3 regions of the Pseudorhodoferax sp. LjRoot39 genome follow, and region 1 is predicted to be linked to each of the others. Evidence: predicted binding sites of a transcription regulator. Region 1 holds the regulator's gene; each other region holds the start of a gene.
What was found. Region 1 encodes LexA, which represses DNA repair genes until DNA is damaged. Its sites were predicted from a motif close to ACTGTATNNNNATACAGT; they were not measured.

Region 1 (6,702 bases):
CTCTGCGTTGCTGCCGCGGCTGTGGCTGTCGCGCACCCTGGCCTGGCCGCTGTGGCCCCTGTCGCTGCTCTATGTGGCCGTGACCGGCCTGCGCCGCCTGCTCTACCGCACAGGGCTGCGGCGCAGCACGCGGCTGCCGGTGCCGGTGCTGGTGGTCGGCAACGTGGTGGCCGGCGGCTCGGGCAAGACGCCGGTGACCATGGCGTTGGTGCAGCGCCTGCAATCGCAGGGCTGGCGCGTGGGCGTGCTCTCGCGCGGCTATGGCCGCAGCACGCGCGACTGCCGCGAGGTGCTGCCCGACAGCCCGGCCCAGGAGGTCGGCGACGAACCCGCGCTGATCCGGCGCCACTGCGACGTGCCCGTGTTCGTGGCGGCGCGCCGGGCCGAGGCCGGCCTGGCCCTGCTGGCCCGGCATCCCGGGACCGATCTGCTGCTCTGCGACGACGGCCTGCAGCACCTGGCGCTGGCACGCGACCTGGAGGTCTGCGTCTTCGACGACCGCGGCGTCGGCAACGGCTGGCTGCTGCCGGCGGGGCCGCTGCGCGAGCCCTGGCCGCGCGCCGCCGACCTCGTGCTGCACAGCGGCGAGCGGCCGGCCTTCGCGGGTTTTCGCGCGCGCCGCAGCTTGGCGGCGCAAGCGCAGCGGGCCGACGGCCAGCGCCTGGTCCTGGCCGACCTGGCTGACACGCCCGTGCTGGCGCTGGCCGGCATCGCCCGGCCCGAGCGCTTCTTCGCCATGTTGCGCGCCGCCGGCCTGCGCCGGCTGCAGGAGCTGCCGCTGGCCGACCACCAGGACTTCGCAGGCTGGCAGCCGCCCGCCGATGCGCCGGCCGTCTGGCTCTGCACCGAGAAGGATGCCGTCAAGCTGTGGGCGCGCCACCCGGGCGCCTGGGCCGTGCCGCTGCTGGTGGAACTCGATGCCGACGCCTGGCAGACGCTGGATGCACGGCTCGCGGCGCTGCGGCCGCCCCGGGTACCATAGCGCCCTTTCGATTCCCCTCACTTCGACCCCATGGACAGCAAGCTTCTGGAACTGCTCGTCTGCCCCGTCACCAAGGGCCCGCTGCAGTACGAACGCGAACGCCAGGAACTGGTGTCGCGCAGTGCGCGGCTGGCCTACCCCGTGCGCGACGGCATTCCCATCCTGCTGGAAAACGAAGCCCGCACGCTGAGCGACGAGGAACTGGGGCTGTGAGCACCGCCGGGCCGCCCCAAGGTGCTCAGGACCGCAGCGCGCAGAGCGAAGGCTCAATGCCCCGTTTCACGGTGCTGATCCCGGCGCGCCTGGCCTCCACGCGCCTGCCGAACAAGCCGCTCGCGGCGCTCGGCGACGCGCCCATGGTGGTGCGTGTGGCACAGCGCGCGATGCGCTCCCAGGCCGCCCGCACCGTGGTCGCCTGTGACAGCGACAAGATCATGCAAGCCTGCGCCGCCCATGGCGTGCAAGCCATCCTGACGCGCGACGACCACGCTTCCGGCAGCGACCGCCTGGCCGAGGCCTGCGCGCTGCTGGGCCTGGACGGCGACGATCTGGTCGTCAACGTGCAGGGCGACGAACCGCTGATCGCACCGCCGCTGATCGACGCCGTTGCCGCGCTGCTGGACCAGCATCCCGAGGCCAGCATGAGCACGGCCGGCCACGCCATCGACAGCGTGGAAGACCTGCGCAATCCCAACGTGGTCAAGGTCGTGTGCGATGCGCGCGGCCGGGCCCTGTACTTCAGCCGCGCCCCGATCCCGTGGTGGCGCGACGGTTTCGCCGAAGGCATCAACGCCCTGCCCCAGCCGGCGCCGCTGCGCCACGTGGGCATCTACGGCTACCGCGCCGGCTTCCTGCGCAGCTTCCCGATGCTGGCCCAGGCACCGATCGAGCAGACCGAGGCGCTCGAACAGCTGCGTGCCATGTGGCACGGCCACCAAATCGCCGTCCACGTCACCGAGCACGCGCCCGGTCCGGGCGTGGACACGGCACAAGACCTGGAACGGGTTCGCCAGCTGTTTTGACGAACTGTTGCGCCGGGGACTGACGGCCCCGGGGTGCATGCTATCCTTTGACGGAGAAGCACTGCGACAGCCTGCGCGCTGTCAGCGCTGCCGTCAACATCTACAAGCAATCCGAGGACATCCATGAGACTGATTCTGTTGGGCGCGCCAGGCGCAGGCAAAGGCACGCAAGCCACGTTCATCTGCAAGCAGTTCGGGATTCCCCAGATTTCCACAGGCGACATGCTGCGTGCCGCCGTCAAGGCCGGCACGCCGCTGGGCCTGCAGGCCAAGTCGGTCATGGATTCGGGCGCGCTGGTCAGCGACGACATCATCATCGGCCTGGTCAAGGAGCGCATCGCCCAGCCCGATTGCGCCAAGGGCTTCCTGTTCGACGGCTTCCCGCGCACCATCCCGCAGGCCGACGCCATGAAGGCGGCCGGCGTCAAGCTGGACTTCGTGCTCGAGATCGACGTGCCCTTCGACGCCATCATCGAACGCATGAGCGGCCGCCGCTCGCACCCGGCATCGGGCCGCGTCTACCACGTGCGCTTCAACCCGCCCAAGGTCGAAGGCCTGGACGACGTGACGGGCGAGGCGCTGGTGCAGCGCGAGGACGACAGCGAGGCCACCGTGACCAAGCGCCTGGACGTCTACAGCGCGCAGACGCGCCCGCTGATCGACTACTACACCCAGTGGTCCAAGGACGACCCGGCCCACGCGCCCAAGTACCGCAAGATCGACGGCACCGGCAGCGTGGACGAGATCACCGCGCGCGCACTCGCGGCCCTGGCCGCCTGAGTCAGGCGCCCAGCAGGTCCAGCTGCAGCTGGATCCGCGCCTTGACCGGCGACAGCGCCCCGGCCCCGGGCAGCGCGTCGCCCCCTCCTCCCATCACCCGCCCCTGCTCGCAGCGGCTGGCGCGCAGCACGCGCAAGCCCGCTGCCTGTGCGCGCAGCAGGGCCGCTTCCAATGCATGGTGCACGCTGCCATTGCCGGTTGCAGCGACCACGATGCCGCGCGCGCCGTCGCGCACCAGCGCATCGACACCGGCGCCGCTCGCGCCCGCGTGGCTGAACACGATCTCCACCCGCGGCCAGGCCTGCGGCACTGCCGGCAGCCGTGCCAGCAGTCCGGCCGTGGGCACGGTCTGCGGCCAGTCCCGCAACTGGCGCAAGGCGCCCGCCTCCACATAGCCCAACGGGCCGGCGTCCCCCGAGCCGAAGGCGTCCAGCCGGTAGCCGTGCACCTTGCGCACGTCGAACGCTGCATGCACCACGCCGGCACAGACGGCCACCACGCCGTGCGCACCCGGCTGCGCCGCCACGGCGAGCGCGTCGCGCAGGTTCTGCGGCCCGTCCGGCATGGCCGCGTTGGCAGGCCGCATCGCGCACGCCAGCACCACCGGCTTGGCCGGCGCCAGCACCGCCTGCAGGAAGTAGGCCGTCTCCTCCAGCGTGTCGGTGCCGTGCGTGATCACGATGCCCTGCACATCGTCGCGCGCGAGTGCCTCGGCGCAGCGCTGCGCCAGCCGCAGCCACACCGCGGCATCCATGTCCTTGCTGTCGATCTGCGCCACCTGCTCGACCTGCAGCACACAGCCGGGCGGCGCCTCGAAGCCCGCCAACAGCTGCGCCACGCCGACCTGGGCCGCCTGGTAGCCCAGCGTGTCGCCCGCACGCGGCGCCAGGCCCGCGATGGTTCCGCCCGAGCCCAGGACGAGCAGCGTGCGCGGGGATGCCCCTGGAAATACGTCTGGTGCTTGCATGCTTGTAGAAACTGATTGAAAATACAGGTACTGGAAATTTACACAGACCACTGTGTCGCTCCAGCCCATAGGGTAGCTGTACCACGTCGCACAAGGAACTGCCATGCCAGACGCCTCTTCTGCATTTCCGGCCAAGCTCACGGCACGCCAGCAACAGATCCTGGAACTGATCCAGGCCGCCATCGCGAACACTGGCGCCCCGCCCACGCGTGCAGAGATTGCCGCCGAACTGGGCTTCAAGTCCGCCAACGCCGCAGAAGAACACCTGCAGGCCCTGGCGCGCAAGGGCGTCATCGAACTCGTGAGCGGCACCTCGCGCGGCATCCGCCTGCGCAGTGACATGCTGCGCTCGGTCAACGAACGCCGCAGCAAGCAGTTCACGCTGCCCCTGCAGGAATTGGCGCAACTGGCCCTGCCGCTGATCGGCCGCGTGGCAGCGGGCTCGCCCATCCTCGCGCAGGAGCACGTGGACCAGACCTACTACGTGGAAAGCAGCCTGTTCCAGCACAAGCCCGACTACCTGCTGCGGGTGCGCGGCATGTCCATGCGCGACGCCGGCATCATGGACGGCGACCTGCTCGCCGTGCGCGCCACCAAGGATGCCAAGAACGGCCAGATCGTCGTGGCCCGACTCGGCGACGATGTCACCGTCAAGCGCTACAAGCGCACCGCCGACAGCATCGAACTGCACCCCGAGAACCCCGACTACCCCACCATCTTCGTGGAGCCCGGCGACCCCTTCGAGATTGAAGGCCTGGCCGTGGGGCTGATCCGCAACACCATGCTGATGTAGGCCCCCAAGCCTTTTCGCACAGTGTCAGGTGGCGGGCGTCCGCCGCGCAGCGCGCGGCAACCCTGGTGCTGTGCCTTTCAACCAATCCTGCCCCAATCCGCCCGATGGACGGAAGGAGTTTGAAATGGGAATCGCAATGCTGACCGCCGTGCGCGTGGCCCGGTTGCCGCAGTGGTTTGAGGAGTTCGGTCCGCGGCTGGCGGGCCGCCTGCAGCAGCGGCTGCGCCGCCGGTCGTTGCAGGTGGTGCCCGCCGTGGCCCGCCCCACACCGGCCCTGCGCGTGTTGCGCGTGCTGGAGCCGCACCAACCCCGCACGGCGGCGGGCCGCATGGTCATCTCCGGCCGCATGGCCGATGTGTGCGCAGAACTGGACCGCTTGGCCGCAGTGGAATCCGCGTCCACACGGCACTGACGACGCGGCATGGGAGCAGCGCCCAGCGTGGGCGCCATACCCGCTGGCGCCCTGGCGCCATGGGGGCGCGAGGCACAATGGCCGCATGAACATTGTGATCCTCGATGACTACCAGGACGCGGTGCGCAAGCTCGAATGCGCAGCCAAGCTCGAACCCTATGCGGCCAAGGTCTACACCAACACCGTCAAGGGCCTGGGACAGTTGTCGGTCCGGCTGCGTGACGCGGACATCCTTGTGCTGATCCGCGAACGCACCCACCTGAACCGGGCGCTGATCGAGAAACTTCCCCGCCTCAAGCTGATCGCGCAAACAGGGCGCGTCGGCCCGCACATCGATGTGGCGGCCTGCACCGAACGCGGCGTGGCCGTGGCCGAAGGCGTGGGCTCGCCGGTGGCACCGGCCGAACTGACCTGGGCCTTGATCATGGCGGCCACGCGCCGTCTGCCGCAGTACATCGGCAACCTCAAGCATGGTGCTTGGCAGCAATCCGGCATGAAGACCGCCTCCATGCCGCCCAACTTCGGCCTGGGCACGGTGCTGCGCGAACGCACCATGGGCATCTTCGGCTACGGCCGCATCGGCCAGATCGTCAGCACCTATGCACGCGCCTTCGGCATGCGCGTGCTGGTCTGGGGGCGGGCCGGCTCCTGCGAGCGCGCGCTGGCCGACGGCCACCAGATCGCGGCCAGCCAGGAGGAGCTGTTCGCCAACAGCGACGTGCTGTCGCTGCACCTGCGCCTCAACGAGGAGACACGCGGCATCGTCAAGCTCGACGACCTGGCGCGCATGAAGCCGACCTCGCTGCTGGTCAACACTTCGCGCGCCGAACTCATCGAGCCCGATGCGCTGCTGGCCGGCCTGAACCGCGGCCGCCCCGGCATGGCTGCCGTCGACGTGTTCGAAAGCGAACCCATCCTGCAGGGCCACGCGCTGCTGCGTCTGGAGAACTGCATCTGCACGCCGCACATCGGCTATGTGGAACTGCAGAGCTACGAGATGTACTTCAACGCCGCATTCGACAACGTGCTGAACTACATCCGCGGCACGCCCACCAACATCGTCAACCCGGGCTCACTGCAGGTACGCCGCTGAAGGCCTCGAGGGGGCGGTAGCCCCCCGGGACCTCAGCGCGTGGACTTGGGCGCGATGCGCGCCTCGGTGTTCGGATCGAACAGGTCGAAGTCGATCAGGCCGCTGTCGATCTCGGGCTTGTCGGACCTGGCCGGCATGCTGGCGGGCGGGGCCATCGGGGTGGGCGCCGATGCCGGCGCCTCGGCGAACGCGTCATCGTCCAGCAGCGGCAGGTCGATGTCGACCAGCGACAGCTCCGGAAGCGCCGCGACCTCGCCCGTGCTCGTCGACAGGTCGATGTCGAGCTCCAGCCCAGTACCGTCATGCGCTGTTGGCAGAGGAGCCTGCCCGGAATCCGGCACGAGATCCAGCATCGAATCCGTGGCGGCGCTGGCCATGAGCGGCGCACCGGCCTGCGGGCCTGCGCCCAATCCACGCTGCCCGGCCACCGCCGGTGCAGGCGGAGCGATCACCCCGAAGCCGGAAGGCGAGCGCGTGCCGCCCGCGGGCACGAACACATCCTGCGCCACGCCATACAGCATCAGCAGATCCCGGTAGGCGGCCAGGTCGAGGGGACGACCGGTGTCGTCCGGATGGCGCAGCAGGTTGGCCTCGATCGTGTCCAGCACGCGCACGTGGCCCCAGGCGGTCTCGATGCTGAGCAGCGTCGCCGG
Region 2 (6,702 bases), 4.3 Mb from region 1:
CTTCGCCCGCTCGCGCAGGGCTTCGAGGTCGTCGCGGCTCGCGTCGAGGGCGGACAGCATCTTGGCTTCGACTTCCGAGAGCATCTTGCCGTAGGCGCCGGCGAGCTCCTGCAGCGGCGCGCGCAGCGCCTTCACGTAGGCCTTACCGTCGGCCGCACCCAAAAGGGACGCCAGGTCGACGAACAACACCTTGTGCGGGTCGCTGGCCTTCAAGAGCATGTCGCGCATGTCCTTGGCTGTCTGGCCTAGCCGGGAGGTTCGGCGGCCCCATTCGGGCAGGTTGAAGACCATTGCCACCAGGCCGCGGGCGGCCTCTAGCGGGTCGGCCGCGCCGGCGTTCTCGCCGATCTCGGCCAGCAGCTTCGAAATGCCTTCGAGGATCCGGTTCTTGTCCTCGTCGATGGCCACCCAACGCAGCGAGAAGCGGTCGGGGTCTTGCAGGCACTCGTCGACATCGAAGTCGGTGAGCCTGGGCACGAACATCCCGTCCTTGTAGACGGCGATGTTCGCCTTGTGGGCGAGCAAAAAGGCCGTGAGGATCACGGGCTGGATGCCCTGCTTCATGCCGAAGGGCGGCGCGCTCCACAGCGCGTAGATCTCGTGCGCGCCCACGCGAGCGTCAGCGTCCGAGAAAAGGGCTCGGGTGGCCTCCCACAACGGCGCGAATCCTTCGGCGAAGCCGTCGCCGGGGGGAATGCATCGCCATGCGCCGGAGGTGTCCTGGCGATGCAGCTCCGTGCGTTTGAGCAGCGTGTCGTAGAGGCCGCGCTCGGCCGGGTAGCCTTCGAAACCCAATGCCTCTTGGCCTTCGGCGTTGATCATCGCGTGCAACAGGTCGCCCCTCGCCCTCACGCTGTTGCTCGACACGCTGTCGCGGTTGACCAGCTCGCTCCACACCGGGGGCGAGTGGGCGAAGAGTTCTTCCGCAAGCTCCGAGGCGACAGGCGATAGCTTGGTGCCAGGCTCCACGACTTCATCGGATCCGTCGTGCCACTTCGCCAGCGACACGGCGGCTTGCAGTTGGTCTTCCAAGTCGGCGCGGGTGGCCGCTAGGCGGGCGTAGACCTCGCGGCGGGCGACGGCGTCGCCCGAGAGCTCGTGGCGATCCTTGACTTGCTCCAAGGCCACCAACTCTGCCGAGAGCTCGGCAATGCGGGCGTGGTTTTCAGGGATGCCGATCATCACCGGCCAAGGACGCAGCTTCGCGCATGCCTGCGCGCGCTTCCTCGCGTCTCTGGGCTTCGTGCCTTTGCTCGGTAGCGCGAGGATGAAGGTGCCGAACTCGCCCTTCTTGGGGCGGTAGTCGGCGGTGATCTTCTCGGCCTGCTCGATGCTGCACAGCGAGAGCTCCATCCAGCGCATAGCGCCGGTCTCGTGGTAGTGCCGCTTGGCCACCACTGGGTGCAGGCCCATAAGCTGCGCGAGCCGGGCGTAGTCGATGCCGGGGGAGGCGGCCAGGGCTTGGGCGATGGCCGCGTCGATGTCGAAATCGCTGCCCTCGAACACCGACCAAGCGCCGGTGTAGCTCTTGAAGAGGGCAACTTTGAGCTCGGTGAGCTTTCGGAGGGCGAGGTCGAGCTCCGCGGCCGGCCGCGGGTAAAAGAGCGAGGCGATCACCGCCGAATCGGCCGCCAGGCCCGATCCGTTGCGGAAGAGGTCGATGATCGCGATGTTCTTGATCATCGAAACAAGCAAGGCGTCGCCCGTCTTGGCTTCGGCCCGCTCCACCGCTTCCACGGCTTGCGACCAGCGGTGGCCGTCGGGCGAGGCCAGGATCGCCGGCTCCAAGTTCGAGCGCAGGTAGTCCCAGTAATCGCTCGGGCGATACCAACTCGCTTCGTCCTTGCGCGTTGAGTTCAGGTACGAGCGGAAGCCATGCGGTTCGACCGACGACAGAAAGCCGAAGGTGCTGCGCTCGTTCTGGCCGAACTGCCGTTTGGAGATTGGGCCGAGCAGCGCGGCCATGGCCGGATGCAGCGGCCAGCAGGCCTCCAAGGCCTTGGCGAAGTTCTTGCCCACGGCAGGGCGGCGCGAACGGATCGCCTCCGCGATGGCGACGGAGGCCTCGGCCATCCATTCGGGGCGCATCTTGGCTTCGATCGCGCGGCCTATGAGCTCAACCACCTCGTCGCTCGCGGCCACGAACGGCAGGTCGACATAGCGGCCTTGGACCTTGGCCCAATCGTCTCGGGTGTCGATGCCAAGCCGGGCCGAGTACTGCGCGAAAGACTGATGGAGCACCCCCACGACCACCAAGCGGCCTTCGGAGCGCGCGGCGGCCTCGGCCAGCTCTTGGAAGAAGTAGACATCGTCCCCGGATCCCAGCGCGGAGGCTTCAAGGAATTTGCCCATCTCGTCGATGATGACCAGAGTGCCGTCATGCGGGCGGCTCTTGGCCTCTTCGAGAAGCTCCGCGATCAGCGATTGGGCAGTGGGCTTGCTGCGGCCATCGACGTTGCGCCCCTGCGCGCGGCGCAGCGACGCATGGAGCTCGGAGACCACGCTTCCGCGCCGACCCACGGCCGGCACAAGTAGCCATCCCTTGCGCACCGGGAAGGCCTTGTCGAAGGTGGGCTTGGAGTCCAGGCGCAGCGCCTCGCGGGCCTTGATCCGCAGGTTCTTATCCGAGTGCAGCGCGCTCGCCAAGGCCACGGCCAGAGAGCTCTTGCCGCCGCCGAAGGGGCCGGTCCAGGTGAAGCAGCGTTGATTGGTGCCGGAAAGCTGCTTGCACATTCCATCGACCACGGAGGCCGCCGTCGCATGACAGATGTATCCGGAGAGGGCGTCAGCGCGGCCGATGTCGGCGTCGACGCGAATGGATCGTTGGTACTGGCGCGAAATCTGGACGATGTCTGAGAGGGCCTGTTGCTTCTTTTCAGTCATAGGCGCGCCTGACCATGTTCTTGATGTCTTCCCCGGACAGCTGCTTGCGGTGGACTTGGCGAAGGCCGGCAGAGTCGGTCCATTCGAGTTTGCGTCCGGTGAAATCGGAGATGGCGATGAGCCGTTGGGCGATCGATTCCTCGTCGAGTTTGAAGACTCTGCCCGGCGATCCTTCGGCATAGGCGATGGTCTCGAAGGCCAGCGAACTTTGGCCTTCGGCCGTTCGGTCCCAGAAGTCGACGAGGGCGTATGCGAAGACGCCGTCATGCAGCGAGGCCTTAGGACCTCGCCGAAAAGCGTACTGGCCCTTGTGGACCTCCTGCAGCAGGCCCAACTCGCCGAGCAGCGGCTCGGCGAAGTCTTCGGGCGAACCACCGGCAGCGCGTGGAGCGTAGCTACGCAGGCAGGTTTCCAAGTCGCGCGAGATCGTTGTCGCGGAAAGTCGATGCTTCGGATCAAGCTCTCGGGCGTGGCGGGCCAAGGGCTCTTCGAGTTCTTGGCGGGTGAAGTTCGGCGCCGTTACGTGGTTGAACAACCATTGCCACGTGGTCGAGCGAAAGCAGCGTCCCGCAAGCTGCCAATGCGCAAGCCATGCGGTTGACGGATTCTCAGCATAGGGGTCAAGGCCGCCGTCTTGGAGGATCTCGGTCGCGAGGCTTGCAATGCGAAAGCCATCATCTACTTCATGCATGACTCCGCATGCCAATGCCCAATGTCGGATCGACGCGACCATGTTCTTGCCAACGCCGAATTCGGCGATCGCGTTCTCATCCGCGAAGGTCGACTTAGAGATGAGCCCTCCCTCTTCGGCCTGATCGAAAGCCTTCTTCAGCCACATCTGACGAAGCGGGAACGTTTCATGGCCGGAAAAATGGGCGGCCTTACCTCTACCGACCTTGGATGCGGACGTCTTCATCACGATGTCTGAGTTGGATGCGGTCTCCGAACTGGTGAAGTCCACCAGTTCGCAGGACTAGCTGTGCGAATATACAGAACTTCTGATGGCATTGGCGCAGCTGTGATGGCTTTCCTCCACAGGGGCGACGAAAGGCTCCGCCGGGGCGACGACGAACCGGCACGTCTGTGCAGGTCAGGCATGGGGAATGACGCGTGCCGCGACTGAATTTCGGCAGCGCTCTGCGTGACAGCGCCACTAAACGCGACCTATGGACGGCCTTGCGTGAGGCCGAGCCAACTTGAACGGCTCCGAACGGAGCGTTTAACTTAAGAATTGCACCTGCAAAATAAACTTAAAACTTGCATGAGGTGCAAGTCTTTGGTTTAAGTCACACTTGCCATCTGTGTGTCCCGCAGCTGTCCCGCCGGAGGCGAGATGGGGTTCCACAGGGCACTCGATCCGGTGGTGGAGAGGATGAGGATCGAACTCACGACCTCCGCATTGCGAACGCGGCGCTCTCCCAACTGAGCTACCCCCCCACGGCGGCAGGATTCTAGTACCGACGCGTGACAACGTGCAGCCATGGTGTCCAATCCCCGCCATGGATGCCCAAGACCCTCTCGAACGGCGGCTCGACGCGTTGGAACTCAAGGCCTGCGAGGCCGAAGACCTGTTGGACGAGCTGAACCTGACCGTGTACCGCCAGCAGCAGCAGATCGACGCCCTGGTCCGCCAGCTGGAGGCACTGCGGGCGCTGCAAACCGACCCCGGCGCCTCAGGGGCGCCGCGCAACCTGCGCGACGAGCTGCCGCCCCACTATTGAGATGGAGCGCCGGCGTGGGCGGCGTTCAGGCAGTCCTGGAACAGCAGCGCCGCACGCGAAGGCTGGGGTGAGCGCCGCAGCAGGCTCACGAACTGGCAGGCGTAGGAAAAGCGCTCGGGCGCCACGGCCTGCATCAGGCCCTTGGCCACGAAGCCGGCCGCGTAGTGGTCGGGCAGGAACCCGAGGAAGCAGCCCGACAGCACCAGCGTGGCGATGGCCTCCTGGTCGTAGCCGCTGGCGCGGCGCACGAGGCGCTCCTGGTGGCTCAGCTCCATGTTGGGCGAGTGGTAACCCAGGCCGGCGAACGGGTACTGGCGCAGCCGCGCCCAGCTGAGACTGGTGTGCGCCGCGCCGAACAGCGCGTGCGCGCGGCCGCAGTACAGCAGCATGGTCTCGCCGAAGAGCTCGGTGTAGCGCAGGCTGCGCGAGGCCCGGTGCGCAGGGATGATGCCGAGCGCGAAGCGGCCGTCGATCACGCCGCGCTCGATCTCGTTGATGGAGGCCACGTGCAGGCTGGGCTGCACCTCGGGCGCCTGGGCGCGGAACAGCGCAATGGCCTCGGCGATGCGCGCCTGCGGGTTGGTGGCGGTCTTGTCGAACACGGCCAGCTCCAGCGCGCCGCCCATGCGGCCGTGGATGTCGTCGATGCCGCTGCGGAACACGTCGACCGAGGCCAGCAGGCGCTGGGTTTCGTCGTAGACGCGCTGGCCTTCCTCGGTCAGCGCGAAGCCGGCCCGGCCGCGCCGGCACAGCACCAGGCCGAGCCGCGTCTCCAGGTCCTTGACGTGGCGGCTGATGGTCGAGGTGCCGATGTTGAGCTCCAGCTCGGCCGCCGTCATGCCGCCGCACTGCACCACGCTGCGAAACACCTTGAGCAGGCGCAGGTCCATGTCGTCCAGCTGCCCCAGCACGGCGCGGTTCTTTACTTGCATGGATCGTCAACTGAAGTTTGATACATCAACATTGTCCAAGAGATGGTGCTGCCGAACAATGCACGCTTTTCCAACCCATCCCGGAGCCGCCATGACCGTGCTGTCCGCGCCGCAGACCCAATCCTCCCCAACCGACGCCGCCTGGCTGGACGCGCACTGGATGCCGTTCACCGGCAACCGCAACTTCAAGGCCGACCCGCGCATGGTCGTGGGCGCCAAGGGCGCCTACTTCACCGACGCCGATGGCCGCAGGATCTTCGACGGCCTGTCGGGCCTGTGGTGCACGGGGCTGGGCCATGGGCGGGCCGAGATCACCGAGGCCGTGTCGCGCCAGATCGCCACGCTGGACTACGCACCGGCGTTCCAGTTCGGCCACCCGGGCTCGTTCGCGCTGGCCAACAAGATCAAGGAACTGACGCCGGCCGGGCTGGACTACGTGTTCTTCGCGGGCTCGGGCTCGGAAGCGGCCGACACCTCGCTCAAGATGGCGCGTGCCTACTGGCGCACCAGGGGCCAGGCCGGCAAGACGCGCCTGATCGGCCGCGAGAAGGGCTACCACGGCGTCAACTTCGGCGGCATCTCGGTCGGCGGCATGGTCGGCAACCGCAAGGCCTTCGGCCAGACCATCGAGGCCGACCACCTGCCGCACACGCAGCTGGCCGCCAACGCGTTCACGCGCGGCATCCCGGAAACAGGCGCCGAGCTGGCCGACCGGCTGCTGGACATCATCGCGCTGCACGACGCCTCCACCATCGCGGCCGTGATCGTCGAGCCGTTCTCGGGCTCGGCCGGCGTGGTGGTGCCGCCCAAGGGCTACCTGCAGCGCCTGCGCGACATCTGCACGGCCCACAACATCCTGCTGGTCTTCGACGAGGTCATCACCGGTTTCGGCCGCTGCGGCGCGATGACGGGTGCCGAGTTCTTCGGCGTGACGCCGGACATCATGAACATCGCCAAGCAGGTGACCAACGGCACGCAGCCGCTGGGCGCCGTGGTGGCCAGCAAGGAGATCTACGACACCTTCATGGCGGCCGGCGGCCCCGAGTACATGGTCGAGTTCCCGCACGGCTACACCTACTCGGCCCACCCGGTGGCCTGCGCTGCCGGCCTGGCCGCGCTGGAGCTGCTGCAGGCCGAGGACGGCGTGGGCCGCGTGAAGGCGCTGG
Region 3 (6,702 bases), 870 kb from region 1:
GGCGGCCGCCAGGTGTTCCGCGGCAGCGACCTGTCCTATGCGATGGAAGTCACGCTGGAAGAAGCGGCCCGCGGCAAGGACGCGCAGATCCGCATCCCGAGCTGGGAAGCCTGCGACACCTGCCACGGCAGCGGCGCCAAGCCCGGCACCCAGCCCAAGACCTGTACCACCTGCAACGGCCAGGGTGCGGTGCAGATGCGCCAGGGCTTCTTCAGCGTGCAGCAGACCTGCCCGACCTGCCGCGGCACCGGCAAGATCATTCCCGAGCCATGCAGCGCCTGCCATGGCCAGGGCAAGATCAAGAAGCAGAAGACGCTGGAGGTGAAGATCCCCGCCGGCATCGACGATGGCATGCGCATCCGCTCGGTCGGCAACGGCGAGCCCGGGTCCAATGGCGGCCCGCCGGGCGACCTGTACATCGAGATGCGCATCAAGAAGCACGACATCTTCGAGCGCGACGGCGGCGACCTGCACTGCACCGTGCCCGTGAGCTTCATCACGGCGGCGCTGGGTGGCGAGATCGAGGTGCCCACGCTGTCGGGCAAGGCGGCCATCGACATCCCCGAAGGCACGCAGGCCGGCAAGCAGTTCCGCCTGCGCGGCAAGGGCATCAAGGGCGTGCGCGAGAGCTACCCGGGCGACCTGTACTGCCACATCGCGGTGGAGACGCCGGTCAAGCTGACCGAGCACCAGCGCAAGCTGCTGCGCGAGCTGGAAGACTCGCTGCGCAAGGGCGGCGGCAAGCATTCGCCGTCCGGCGACAGCTGGACCGACCGGCTGAAGAAGTTCTTCAGCGCTTGATGAACGACGCGGGCCCCGGGCCCGCGTTTTCTTTTGGGGCTCAGAACAGGCTGGCCTGCCCGTCCAGCGCCGGCCGACGGAACAGGCCCAGGTCGGCTGCCGCGCGCTCGCGGTTGAAGCCCAGCTTCGCGCAGGCCTTCTCGAAGCGCTGGCGGATCAGCTCGGCCCAGATGCCGCTGCCCTTCATGCGCGTGGCGAAGTCGCTGTCGTAGTCCTTGCCGCCGCGCATCTCCTGCACGCGCGCCATCACGCGCTCGGCCCGGTCGGGCAGGTGCAGCGCCAGCCATTCGCGGAACAGCGGCGCCACCTCCCAGGGCAGGCGCAGCACGGTGTAGAACGCGCTGCGCGCGCCGGCGTCCCAGGCCGCGGCCAGCACCTGCTCCATGTCGTCGGTCACGAAGGGGATCTGCGGCGCCACGCTCACGCCCACGGGCACGCCCGCCTCGGCCAGCGTGCGGATGGTGCGCAGCCGGCGCTGCGGCGAGGCGGCGCGCGGCTCCAGCGTGCGCGCGAGCCCGGCGTCCAGTGTGGTGATGGTCACGTAGACGGCGGCCAGTTGTTGCGCAGCCATGGGTGCCAGCAGATCCATGTCACGCTCCACGCCGCTGGACTTGGTGATCAGCGAGAAGGCGTGCTGCGCCTCCTGCAAGACCTCGATCACGCTGCGCGTGAGCTTGAGTTCGCGCTCCACCGGCTGGTAGCAATCCGTGACCACCCCGATCACCAGGCCCTGCGGCACGTAGCGCGGCCGCGCCAGCTCGGCGCGCAACAGCTGCGCAATGTTGCGCTTGGCGATGATCTTGGTCTCGAAGTCCAGGCCGGGCGAGAGGTTCAGGTAGCTGTGCGTGGGCCGGGCAAAGCAGTAAATGCACCCGTGCTCGCAACCGCGGTAGGGATTGATCGACTGCTCGAAGTAGATGTCCGGCGACTGCTGCTGCACGATCGCGCTCTTGGCCTCCTCGAAGATGACCTCGGTCTGCAAGGGCGCAGCGTCATCGGCCTGCAACGTGCCCCAGCCATCGTCGAAGGCGTCGCGGGCGTCCTTGGCGAAGCGGTGCGCGATCCGCGTGGCGGCGCCGCGGCCCTTGAGCGCCGCGATAGGGATGGTGGTCTCGGTGGCCATGGCTTGAATACTGGTTGTTTAACCAGTATATTGAGCGGTCCCGTGTACGGCAAGCGCCGCTGTCGATTTCCGGCCCGTCGGGGCGTCGTGCACCTGTTCCCCCAACCCTCCACAGGAGTTTCCATGGCCCGCGTCAGTACCTACCTCAACTTCAACCGCCAGACCGAGGAAGCCTTCGACTTCTACCGCAGCGTGTTCGGTGGCGACTTCATCGGCGGCGTGCGCCGCATGGGCGAGGCGCCCGCCATGCCGGGCCAGCCACCGCTGTCCGAGGTCGACAAGCAACTCGTGATGCACGTGGAACTCGCCACCCTGGGCGAGCATGTGCTGATGGGCACGGACGCACCCGAGTCCATGGGGTTCCAGCTCCACCAGGGCAACAACGTGCACATCAACCTGGAACCCGACACGCGCGCCGACACCGACAGGCTGTTCGCCGCGCTGTCAGAGGGCGGCACGGTCCAGATGCCGCTGCAGCAGATGTTCTGGGGCGACTACTTCGGCAGCCTGACCGACCGCTTCGGCATCTGCTGGATGGTCAACTGCAGCAGCAAGACCTGACATGGCCTCCCCCGCCCTTCCCGCACGTTCCAGCGTGATCCCCTGCCTGCGCTACCGCGACGCGCTGGCCGCGATCGACTGGCTCTGCACGAGCTTCGGCTTCGAGCGTCATGCGGTCCACCTGGACGACAAGGGCCAGGTCGCCCATGCGCAGCTCGTGTTCGGCAATGGCATGGTGATGCTGGGCGCTGTGAGCGACGAGCCCACGCCCTGGGGCCGCTTGATCCGCCAGCCTGACGAGATCGGCGGCGCCGAGACGCAGAGCGCCTTCATCGTGGTGTCCGACCCCGACGCGGTCTATGCGCGCGCCAAGGCCGCTGGGGCGAAGATCCTGCTGGAGATCAAGGACGAGGACTACGGCGCGCGCGGCTTCACCTGCGCCGACCCGGAGGGCCATATCTGGAACTTCGGCAACTACGATCCCTGGGCCACAGGGGCCTGATGCGCACCTGACCAGTGGCTGCCGCCCGGCGCAAGCTTGGAAAAAGCTTTCGTCACGAGGGAAACGCCAAAGGGAAGGGCTTCGCCCATCGATAAAATTGATCGCGATGTCCCTGGCCCTGCTCGTCCTCGTCCCCTTCCTCGGCAGTGTCCTCGCGATGTTCATGCCGTCGACGGCCCGCAACCGCGAGGCGACGCTGGCCGGCCTGGTGGCGCTGGGCTGTGCGCTCCACCTGGGCATGCAGTTCCCGCAGGTCACCGGCGGCAACCTGCTGCGCGAGGAGTACCTGTGGCTGCCCACGCTGGGCGTGAACCTCGTGTTCCGCCTGGACGGCTTCGCCTGGCTGTTCGGCATGCTGGTCACCGGCATCGGCACGCTGGTGGTGCTGTACGCGCGCTACTACCTGTCGGCCTCCGACCCGGTGCCGCGCTTCTTTTCGTTCTTCCTGGCCTTCATGGGTTCCATGATGGGCGTGGTGCTGTCGGGCAACCTGGTGCAGATGGTGTTGTTCTGGGAGCTCACGAGCCTGTTCTCGTTCCTGTTGATCGGCTACTGGCACCACCGCAAGGACGCACGCCGCGGCGCGCGCATGGCGCTCACGGTCACGGGCGCGGGCGGGCTGTGCCTGTTCGCCGGCGTGCTGCTGATCGGCCGCATCGCGGGCAGCTACGAGCTGGACGCCGTGCTCGCCGCCGGCGCGCAGATCAAGGCCCATGCGCTGTACCCGGCCGCGCTGGTGCTGGTGCTGCTGGGCGCCTTCACCAAGAGCGCGCAGTTCCCGTTCCACTTCTGGCTGCCGCGCGCCATGGCAGCGCCCACGCCGATCTCCGCCTACCTGCACTCGGCCACCATGGTCAAGCTCGGTGTGTTCCTGCTGGCGCGGCTGTGGCCCGCGCTGGCCGGCACCGAGCAGTGGTTCTGGCTGGTCGGCGGGGCCGGCGCCATCACGCTGCTGCTGGGCGCCTACGTGGCGATGTTCCAGAACGACCTCAAGGGCCTGCTGGCCTACTCGACGATTTCGCACCTGGGCCTGATCACGCTGCTGCTGGGCATGAACAGCCCCATGGCCACGGTGGCCGCCGTCTTCCACATCATGAACCACGCGACCTTCAAGGCCTCGCTGTTCATGGCCGCCGGCATCATCGACCACGAGAGCGGCACGCGCGACATCCGCAAGCTCTCGGGCCTGGCCAGGCTCATGCCGATCACGGGCCTCTTGGCCATCATCGCCAGCGCCTCCATGGCTGGCGTGCCGCTGCTGAACGGCTTCCTGTCCAAGGAGATGTTCTTCGCCGAGACCGTGTTCCTGCAGTCCACGCCCTGGGTCGACCGCGCGCTGCCGGTGCTGGCCACGGTGGCCGGGCTGTTCAGCGTCGCCTACTCGGCGCGTTTCGTGTTCGACGTGTTCTTTGGTCCCTCGTGCATCGGCGCGGTGCCCAAGCCGCCGCACGAGCCGCCGCACTGGATGCGCGTGCCGGTCGAACTGCTGGTGCTGGCCTGCCTGGTGGTGGGCGTGGCGCCCGAATGGTCGGTCGGCCCTTTGCTGGCCGCGGCCGCTGCGCCCGTGGTCGGTGGCGAGTTGCCCGAGTACAGCCTGGCGGTCTGGCACGGCTTCAACCTGCCGCTGGCCATGAGCTTCGTGGCGCTGGCCGGCGGTGCCGCGCTGTACCTCGTACAGCGCCGCCAGCGCGAAGCCGGCCGGCTGGCGCGCACGCCGGTGCTGCACCGCTTCGACGGCCAGCGCGTGTTCGAGAACCTGCTGGCCCGCGCCACCGAAGCCGGCCGCCGCAGCCGCCGCCTGCTCGCGACGCACCGGATGCAGACACAGTTGCTGCTGCTGGTCTGCGTGGCACTGGCCGGCGCCGGCGCATCGCTGTGGTTCACGCCGGTCACGCAGGGCGAGCGTTCGCCGCTGCCGTTCTCGCCCATGTTCGCGATGACCTGGGTGATCGGCTGCATCTGCGCCATCGGGGCGGCCTGGCAGGCCAAGTTCCACCGGCTGGCCTCGCTGATGCTGGCCTCGGGCGCGGGCCTGACCTGCTGCCTGACCTTCATCTGGTTCTCCGCACCCGACCTCGCGCTCACGCAGCTCGTGGTCGAGGCCGTCACCACCGTGCTGATCCTGCTGGGCCTGCGCTGGCTGCCCATGCGCAGCAAGTTCGTCGTGCAGTCCGCGCGCGAACGCATCCTGCCCTGGGGCCGCCGCGGCCGCGACCTGGCGATCGCCATCGGCGCCGGCTGCGGCATGTCGGCGCTGGCCTGGCTGGTCATGACGCGCGATTCGGTGGGCAGCATCTCGCCCTTCTTCCTGGACCGCGCGCTGACCGAGGGCGGTGGCACCAACGTCGTCAACGTGATGCTGGTGGACTTCCGTGGCTTCGACACCTTCGGCGAGATCACGGTGCTGGGCATCGTCGCGCTGACGGTCTATGCGCTGCTGCGCCGCTTCCGCCCCGCGCCCGAATCCATGGCCCTGCCGCCGCAGCAACTGGCCCAGTCCGACGACGGCAGCAGCGACGTGTTCAACCCGCGCCTGGCCAAGGACACCGCGGTCGGCTACCTCATGGTGCCGGCCGTGCTGGTGCGCCTGCTGCTGCCGCTGGCGGTGCTGGTGTCGGTCTACTTCTTCCTGCGTGGCCACAACGCGCCGGGCGGCGGCTTCGTCGCCGGCCTCGTGATGTCGGTCGCGCTGCTGCTGCAGTACATCGTCTCGGGCACGGAATGGGTGGAGGAGCATTTGCGCATCTACCCGCGCCGCTGGATCGCGGTCGGCCTGCTGCTGGCGCTGGCGACGGGCGCCGGTGCCATCGTGCTGCACTACCCGTTCCTGACCACGCACACGGCCCACGTCACGCTGCCGCTGCTGGGCGAACTGCACATCCCCAGCGCGCTGTTCTTCGACACCGGCGTGTTCGCCCTCGTGCTGGGCTCCACCATGCTGATCCTGACGAGCCTGGCACACCAGAGCGTGCGCAGCCACCGCTGGTCCGAGGAGCAGGACCAGCGCCTGGCCGAAGCGCGCGCCGCTCTCTCCGGCAACACGGAAGACCACTGATTTGGAAGCCGTCCTCGCCATCGCCATCGGCGTGCTCACCAGCTCGGGCGTCTACCTGCTGCTGCGCCCGCGCACCTTCCAGGTCATCATGGGCCTGACGCTGATCTCCTACGCCGTGAACCTGTTCATCTTCAGCATGGGCCGGCTCAAGGTCGACAGCGAGCCCGTGCTCGTGCCCGGCGTGATCGCCACGCTGGCCAACACCGCCGACCCCATGCCCCAGGCCCTGGTGCTGACGGCCATCGTGATCGGCTTCGCGATGACGGCGCTGTTTCTGGTCGTGATGCTGGCCTCGCGCGGATTGACGGGCACCGACCATGTGGATGGGACGGAGCGCAGCGAGGTGCCGGAGTGAACAGCCTGCACCTGCTCTTCGACGACGCCAGGCATCTGCTCGACCGGCTGCTGGAATTCAGCATGCCGCACCTGATCGCCGTGCCCATCCTGCTGCCCATGCTGACGGCCGCGCTGATGCTGCTGCTCGACGAGCGGCAACGCCGCACCAAGGCCACGCTGACGGTGGTCTCGGGCCTCTTGGGCATGCTGGTCTCGCTGGCGCTGCTGCGCTGGGTCAATGCCGCCGCCACGGGCGACGGGCCGGGTTCCATCGGCGTGTACCTCGCCGGCAACTGGATGGCCCCGTTCGGCATCGTGCTCGTGGCCGACCGGCTCTCGACCATGATGGTGGCGCTGACCGGCGTGATCGCGTTCGCCGCCTCG

Region 2: ACSQ4M_RS04785 (DUF4007 family protein) is a predicted target of LexA. The motif match lies at 3,860-3,877, and genes of this name have one in related genera.
Region 3: ACSQ4M_RS20855 (PA0069 family radical SAM protein) is a predicted target of LexA. The motif match lies at 1,934-1,951, and genes of this name have one in related genera.

Annotation. Positions count from the first base shown of each region.
Region 1 covers NZ_CAXUQL020000001.1:5,355,378-5,362,079, forward strand. Annotated here, with positions in the region: gene lpxK (tetraacyldisaccharide 4'-kinase) at 1-982, shown strand, start outside; gene ACSQ4M_RS24970 (Trm112 family protein) at 1,013-1,195, shown strand; gene kdsB (3-deoxy-manno-octulosonate cytidylyltransferase) at 1,252-2,004, shown strand; gene adk (adenylate kinase) at 2,128-2,784, shown strand; gene ACSQ4M_RS24985 (asparaginase) at 2,786-3,751, opposite strand; gene lexA (transcriptional repressor LexA) at 3,855-4,544, shown strand; gene ACSQ4M_RS24995 (hypothetical protein) at 4,669-4,956, shown strand; gene ACSQ4M_RS25000 (D-2-hydroxyacid dehydrogenase family protein) at 5,042-6,049, shown strand; gene ACSQ4M_RS25005 (hypothetical protein) at 6,082-6,702, opposite strand, start outside.
Region 2 covers NZ_CAXUQL020000001.1:1,011,011-1,017,712, forward strand. Annotated here, with positions in the region: gene ACSQ4M_RS04780 (ATP-binding protein) at 1-2,883, opposite strand, end outside; gene ACSQ4M_RS04785 (DUF4007 family protein) at 2,876-3,799, opposite strand; tRNA gene ACSQ4M_RS04790 (tRNA-Ala) at 4,245-4,320, opposite strand; gene ACSQ4M_RS04795 (SlyX family protein) at 4,383-4,604, shown strand; gene ACSQ4M_RS04800 (LysR family transcriptional regulator) at 4,598-5,536, opposite strand; gene ACSQ4M_RS04805 (aspartate aminotransferase family protein) at 5,628-6,702, shown strand, end outside.
Region 3 covers NZ_CAXUQL020000001.1:4,488,458-4,495,159, reverse strand. Annotated here, with positions in the region: gene dnaJ (molecular chaperone DnaJ) at 1-801, shown strand, start outside; gene ACSQ4M_RS20855 (PA0069 family radical SAM protein) at 842-1,924, opposite strand; gene ACSQ4M_RS20850 (VOC family protein) at 2,048-2,485, shown strand; gene ACSQ4M_RS20845 (VOC family protein) at 2,487-2,927, shown strand; gene ACSQ4M_RS20840 (monovalent cation/H+ antiporter subunit A) at 3,034-5,982, shown strand; gene ACSQ4M_RS20835 (Na+/H+ antiporter subunit C) at 5,984-6,337, shown strand; gene ACSQ4M_RS20830 (monovalent cation/H+ antiporter subunit D) at 6,400-6,702, shown strand, end outside.